2 regions of the Methylobacterium sp. Ger2507 genome follow, and region 1 is predicted to be linked to the other one. Evidence: predicted binding sites of a transcription regulator. Region 1 holds the regulator's gene; the other holds the start of a gene.

Evidence for each region. Region 1 encodes LexA, which represses DNA repair genes until DNA is damaged. Its sites were predicted from a motif close to TGTTCNNNNTGTGTTCNG; they were not measured.
Region 2: a site for LexA is predicted at 2,190-2,207, ahead of ACV7NL_RS06560 (ATP-dependent helicase). Genes of this name have one in related genera too.

The regions. Positions count from the first base shown of each region.
Region 1 covers NZ_JBUYVC010000001.1:2,580,185-2,583,708, reverse strand. Annotated here, with positions in the region: gene ACV7NL_RS11970 (calcium-binding protein) at 1-447, opposite strand, end outside; gene lexA (transcriptional repressor LexA) at 992-1,744, shown strand; gene ACV7NL_RS11960 (ComEC/Rec2 family competence protein) at 1,738-3,524, opposite strand, start outside.
Region 2 covers NZ_JBUYVC010000001.1:1,418,501-1,422,024, forward strand. Annotated here, with positions in the region: gene ACV7NL_RS06550 (AsmA family protein) at 1-1,610, opposite strand, end outside; gene ACV7NL_RS06555 (hypothetical protein) at 1,769-2,020, opposite strand; gene ACV7NL_RS06560 (ATP-dependent helicase) at 2,218-3,524, shown strand, end outside.

The DNA.
Region 1 (3,524 bases):
TCCGTTTTCATACCAGGCCGGCTGGAAATCAATGAACCCGATGGCATGGGCGATCTCGTGCTGGAACAGCCCGAACGCGTCGATCTTGTTGGACGGGACACCGGCTTGTCCCTGCGGATCGAAGAAGAGATCGCCCAGCTTGTCCTGGCCCAGGGTGACCTTGCCGTCCGCCTCGCCTCCATTGCCATCCCAACCCTCGCGCGCTTCCAGGATCGGGGCGAAGGTCCATCCCTGGCCGTCCCAGGCATAGCTGGGACCGGCATTGGCCAGGACATTTCCGCCGGCGAAATTGCCCATCGCGATGGCGATCTCGATCACGGCGTCGCCCTGGATGTGTTTCGCCCAGCCATCCGCCGCGCCTTGCGCCGTCGCCAGGATGAGGTCTGCTTGGCCGCCAGCGGCATTGCGGGAACTTTCACTGTCCCAATACGCAATGATTTTCGACATGTTTGCTTGGCCTTGTCGTTGTTCTGGCGTTTTTCTATAAGGGGAATATCTATCTATAGGCAGTAAAGGACACAACGACGGGGTTTTCTCTTGGTTAAGGAGAGATGAGAGGCAAGGCTTGCAGTCTATGATGCTTTGTAGCGCGAGCCGTCCATCGCATCGCATCGCGCCGTGCCTTTGCGGAATGCGGCGAACGGCCGATCCGGGTGCGACAGAGTCGAGAAACGCGCGCCTTCCCGGTTCATGCCTGCCCGACGCGCACGAAACCTGAGCGCCGTCGATCGCGGGGCAAGGTCAGCGCTCTGGCGGCCTTTCCGCCCGATCCGGATATTGCCAGAGTTGCGTCCGGATGCTCTGGTGACCGGTGACCGGTGACCGGACCAACCCGACCGGCCCTGAATTGGGATCGGACGCGCGCCACCGCGCACGAATTCCGCCTTCTTTAAGGAACTCTTGCAGAACACTTGCGGAACGTTTAACGTGTTCGTGGTTTGTTTCTGTGGTCGTCCGCCGCAGCCAATGTCTCCAACGAAGAGTGTTCCGCATGTTGACGCGTAAGCAACTGGATTTGCTCCAGTTCATCCAGCTTCGGATGCGCGAGAGCGGCGTTCCCCCGTCCTTCGACGAAATGAAGGACGCCCTCGATCTGAAGTCGAAATCGGGCATCCACCGCCTGATCACGGCCTTGGAGGAGCGGGGCTTTCTGCGGCGTCTGCCGAACCGGGCCCGCGCCATCGAGGTGATCCGGATGCCCGAGAGCCTCGGCGGTCAATCCGCCTCGGCGCGGACCGCGCCTGCGGCGGAAGTCCGTCGCTTCACCCCGAGCGTGGTCGAGGGCGGCAAGGGGAAGGGTGTGCCGGCCGGCGCCTCCATCTCACGCCTGCCGACCACCCAGGCGACCGACGAGAGCGGCCGGGCTGTGACGATCCCGGTGATGGGGCGGATCGCGGCCGGTACGCCGATCTCGGCCATCCAGGAGCAGAGCCATTCGGTGACGATGTCGCCGGACTTCCTCGCGGGTGGCGAGCACTATGCCCTGGAGGTGCGCGGCGATTCGATGATCGAGGCCGGCATTCTCGACGGCGATCTCGTGGTGATCCGCAAGCAGGACACGGCGAACACCGGGGACATCATCGTGGCCCTGATCGATGACGAGGAAGCGACCCTCAAGCGCCTGCGCCGACGGGGATCGTCCATCGCTCTCGAGGCCGCCAATCCGGCCTACGAGACCCGCGTGCTCGGCCCTGATCGGGTGCAGATCCAGGGGCGCCTCGTCAGTCTCGTGCGTCGTTACTGAGGCTCTTCGCCGGTCCCTTCGCCAATTCCTTCGCCCGGCCCTTCGCCGGGCGAACCTGGTGCGTCCTTTGCTCGCCCGATCGGCGCTGCCGGCACGATGTCCGGTGCGGCACGCGCCGGTGCGTCCGTGTTGGCAGGTGCCACGGGTCGCCAGGGAACGGCTTCTCCCGGGCGCCGGGTCGTAACGACGCGGGCGCCCTCGCGCGTGAGGCGCAAGGCCGCCGCGCCGTGTGCCGCCAGGAAGGTCCGGTCGAGGACGAACGCCGCGGCGCAGCCCGGCGGGGCCGATTGGCGGCTGATCAGGATATCGGCCCGGGCGCAATCCTCCGGGAAGGCGCGCTTGTCGGTGACGAGGGCGACCCTGCGCCCATCCGGCAGGGTCAGGGTACAGCCGAGGCCATCGCACCGGGCGTCCGGAAAGGCCGGGACGGCGCCGGCCTTCCGGGCATCGCCATCCGCTTTCAGCCATTGTTCGAGCACGAAGGCCGGCGGACGCCCCAGAGTGGCGAGGTGGCCGCTGCGATCCCGGATCGCCGCCCCGGTGCCTTCCCGATCGACGTAGATGTCGAAGCGATCGGGCGACGCCGCGAAGGCGATGCCGATCGCCGCCGGGATCAACCCGAGCCAACGCAGGGACGAGGCCGGAAGGGTGAGCAGGAGGAGGCCGGCCGCCAGCAGCCCCAACGCCCCCGCCCCGAAGGCCGGCACCACCACGACGGCGTGTCCGAAGCCCGCGATCCAGGTCGAGATCGACAGCATTCCGCGCACCGCCAGACCCATCGCCCACCACACCGGCTGATCCAGGGCGAACGGATAGGCGAGGATGCCGAGCACCGCCGCGGGCATCACCGCCAGGGAGACCAGCGGGAGGGTGAGCGCATTGCCGACGAGGCCGAAGGGCTGCACCGTCTGGAAATGATAGGTCGCAAAGGGCGCGGTGGCGATCTGCGCCACGAGGGTCGTGGCCAGCGTTCCGACGATCGCGGCGATCAGGAACGCGACGGCGCGGGTGACGGGACCGGCGCCCTCGCGGCGGCCGCCCTGTCCGGCGATCAGCGGTGCGCAGGCGATGAGCCCGGCAACGGCGCCGAAGGACATCTGGAAGCTGGGGCCGAGGAGCCCGTCCGGATCCCGCGCCAGGGCGATCAGCGCGGCGAGCGCGAGGTTGCGCATGCTGAGGGCCGGCCGATCGACCAGAATCGCGCCGAGCATCACCAGGGTCATGATCAGCGAGCGTTCGGCCGCGATGTCCCACCCGGAGAACACGCAATAGGCGGTGACCCCCACCATGGCGATGCCGGCGGCGATCTTCTTGATGGGCCAGTGCAGGGCGGTGAACGGCACGATCGCCAGCCCGGCCCGCACCAGCCAGAACACCACGCCGGCGGCCAGCACCATGTGGAGTCCGGAGATCGACACCACGTGATAAATCCCGGCCGCGCGCAGCACGTCGTTGGTGTCGCTGTTGATCAGGCCGCGTTTGCCGGTGACCAGCGCGGCCGCCACCGCCCCCGCCTGCCCGCCATTGGCGTCGGTGATCCGTCGCGTGAGGGCGTTGCGCGCGTCGTCGACAGCGGCCGCGAGGCGGTCAGTCCACGGCGTCGGGAGGACCGGCGGCCGCCGCTCGATCGTGCCGACGAGGGAGCCGACCGCGCCGATCTGTCGGAAGAAGGCGTCGCGAGCGAAGTCGTAGCCGCCCGGGCGGGCCGCATCCGGGGGCGGAAGCAGGCGAGCGGTCGCGGCGATCCGGTCGCCCGGCTTCAGCGGGATGGCCTTGCGGT
Region 2 (3,524 bases), 1.2 Mb from region 1:
GCGCCGGACGGGCCGTAGCGGACGTCGCGGGCCAGGAGGGTGAGCCCGACATCGTGGCCCCGCAGGTCGGCCAGCGTGCCTCCGAGAACCGGCAGGGTAGCGATGTCGAGGCCCTGCGCGACCAGTTGCGCATCGAACCGCCCCCGATGAGCGCCGTCGGCTGCCGCGTAGCGGGCATTCCCGGTGACGCGCGCCTCGCCGAGGCCGAGCCGCAGGTTGCGCAGCGACACCGTCAAGGCGTCCACCGACAGATCGGTAGCCAACTGCACCGGTCGGCCATCCATCACGGCCACGGCCGGACCCTCGAACCCGAGACGGCGCAGGTAGCGGCCGAAGCCGTCGGAGGCCGGGGCGTCGACGGACAACCGTCCAGTGAAGCGCAGGCCCGCTTCGGTGTCGATCTCGCCGCTGGCCCCGAGCACCGCCGCACCCGGCGCGGTCACGTCGAGCCGACGCAGGACGACCCCGCCGGTCCGGTCGAGGGTGCCGCTGGCGGCGAGCCGCGACCATTCGTCGAGGCCGAGGGCCAAGCTCTCCACCGCGAGGTCCAGATCGACCATCACGGGCAGGCCGAGGCCGTTCCGGCCGCCGATCGCCGGAACGCCGCGCGCGATCAGCGCCTGTCCGGCCGCCGAGGTCAGGAAGGCATCCAGGTCGAGGCGCCGGGTCGAGAGGGCGAGGCCGGCGCGCCATTGCTTCAGGTCGAGCTGCCCCGTGCCGCCGAGGCGCAGGGCCTGTCCGCCGGGATCGATCTCCAGGGCGACATCGGTGAACCGGGCTGTGAGGCCGCGCCCGGTGAACTTGCCCCCGAGAGAGAACGGCAGATAGGCGCCTGCCGCCTGGACCGGTGGCCCGACGACGATACGGGCGCTGCCTTCCGCGACCACGGTCGCCAAGCGCCGACCGGACGCGCCCGTTCCGGCGGGCGCAAGGCTGAGACGGGCATCGGCTTCGAAGCGCGGCCGCGTATCGCCACCGCCGGCGATCTTCACGCTGACGCCGTCGGACCCGATCTCGCCCGTCGAGAGCCGGAAGGGCACGCCGCGGCTGGTTCCCTCTGCGCGCCAGGGGCCGACCAGCGCCGGGGCCGAGATCTGCAGGGCTTCGGCATAGAACTGCTCGGTCCGCCCCGTCGCCGGCACCTGGGTTGTCAGGACGAATTGCCGGATCGTCAGATCCTCGATGGCGAGGTCGCGCCGAAGAGCCTCCGCCAAGCCGCGGGCCGGCAGTACTATGGCCTCACCGTCGGTGACCGGCAGCTTGACCTCGGCCCGGCCGATCCGGGTCTCGGTGAAGCGGATCTCGCCCTTCAGCAGAGGTGCCAGTGCAAGTTCGGCCCTGACGCCCTGGAGATCGAGGAGCGGGTGATCGAGCTTCGGCGCCGATCCGGCGGCGGCGCCGAGCCGGAGGCGATCGAGCTTCAGCCTAGGCGAGGGAAGGAGGCGGACGCCGATCCGGCCCTCCGTCTGCGCCGTCACGCCCAGCGAACGGCTGATCGTGCGGTCGAGGGTGGCGCGATAGCTTTCCCAGGCCACGAAGGGTGGGACGGCGAGGGCCGCAACGAGGAGCAGGATGACGGCGCCCGCCAGCGCGGTCAGGATGTCACGCACCGTGTTTGTTCCGCCTCGTCACCCGGGGGCTCGCCCCTGCTCCGTTCGCGGACATAGCACAGGCGAGGCCGACGCGCGCCAGAGCCCTGGCGCGGTCAAAGTCGCTCCGCCCGACACGAGGCCTACGTCAGTCCCGCCGATCCCGGCCCGGCCGCAGCTCAGCGCCGGCCCGGAACCACGATCGGTGCCGCGGGTGCGCTCGGCCGGAACAGGTCGCTGCGCTGGATCTGCATCCGCGTCTGGTTGGTGTCGAATTGTTGGCGCTGCTCGATGCCGCGCAGCTGGCTGCGGTCGGAGAGCCGGTCGTTGGTGGCGTTGAGGCTGTCGATGGCGCGCGAGGATTGCGCCAGGGCCGGGCCGGCCGTCAGGAGCGCGAGGCCGGTGACGAAAAACAGGCGGGGGCTGAGCATCGGAACGTCCTTGTTCGGTGGGGTTTCGTCCTGATCTGGTGAGACCACGCGTCGATGGAAAGGCGGCTTCCCGAATCTCGGCATCCTGCCGCACGTTCCGAACGGCACCGGGACCGACCGGTCGGCCGACCCCCGAAGACCGGGAGGGGACTGGCATCACTCTCGACGCCGTTCGCGTTTTGGTCCAGGGATGCGCGATGACGAAGCCTCTCGACGCGGCCGGCGCTTCCGCCTCCGACGCCGCCCCGACCTCCATCGCCGCCCGTGCCATGGCCTCCCTGCGGCCGCAGGCGAGCCCTTATCTCGAAGGGCTGAACACCGAGCAGCGCCGCGCCGTCGAGGCCACGGATGGCCCGGTCCTGGTGCTCGCCGGCGCCGGTACCGGCAAGACCCGGGTGCTGACGACGCGCATCGCCCACCTCATCGCCACGGGCAAGGCGCGGCCCTTCGACATCCTCTCGGTGACCTTCACCAACAAGGCCGCCCGCGAGATGAAGCACCGCATCGGCGGGCTCATCGGCCCGGCCGGCGAGGGCATGCCCTGGCTCGGCACCTTCCATTCCATCGGCACCAAGATCCTGCGCCGACACGCCGAGCTGGTCGGCCTGCGCTCGGACTTCACGATCCTGGGCATGGACGACCAGCTCCGCCTGATGAAGCAGGTCATCGTCGACCAGAACATCGACGAGAAGCGCTGGCCTGCACGCGCCCTGTCCTCGGCCATCGACGGCTGGAAGAATCGCGGCCTCCTGCCCGAGCAGGTGCCCCCGGGCGAGGCCCAGGCCTTCGCCTTCGGCAAGGGCGGCACGCTCTATTCGGCCTACCAGGCCCGGCTTCTGACCCTGAACGCCGCCGATTTCGGCGACCTGCTGCTGCTCTGCCTCAAGCTCTGGCGCGAGAACCCCGACGTCCTGGAAAACTACCAGAGCCGTTTCCGCTACATCCTGGTGGACGAGTACCAGGACACCAACGTCGCTCAGTACCTGTGGCTGCGCCTGCTGGCCCAGGGCCACCGCAACGTCGCCTGCGTGGGCGACGACGACCAGTCGATCTATGGCTGGCGCGGGGCCGAGGTCGACAACATCCTGCGCTTCGAACACGACTTCCCCGGTGCCGTGGTGGTGCGCCTGGAGCGCAACTACCGCTCCACCGGCCACATCCTCAGCGCCGCCTCCGGCCTCATCGCCAAGAACGAGGGGCGCCTGGGCAAGACCCTGCGCACCGAGGATGTCGCCGGCGAGAAGGTGACGGTCTCCGGCGCCTGGGATTCGGAGGAGGAGGCGCGCCAACTCGCGGAAGCGATCGAGAGCCTTCAGGCCAAGCAGCATCCGCTGTCGGAGATCGCCGTGCTGGTGCGCGTCTCGGCGCAGATGCGCGAGATCGAGGACCGCTTCGTCCAGCTCGGGCTGCCCTACCGGGTCATCGGCGGGCCCCGCTTCTACGAGCGGGCCGAGATCCGCGATGCGCTGGCCTATCTGCGCGTCACCGCCAACCCGGCCGACGA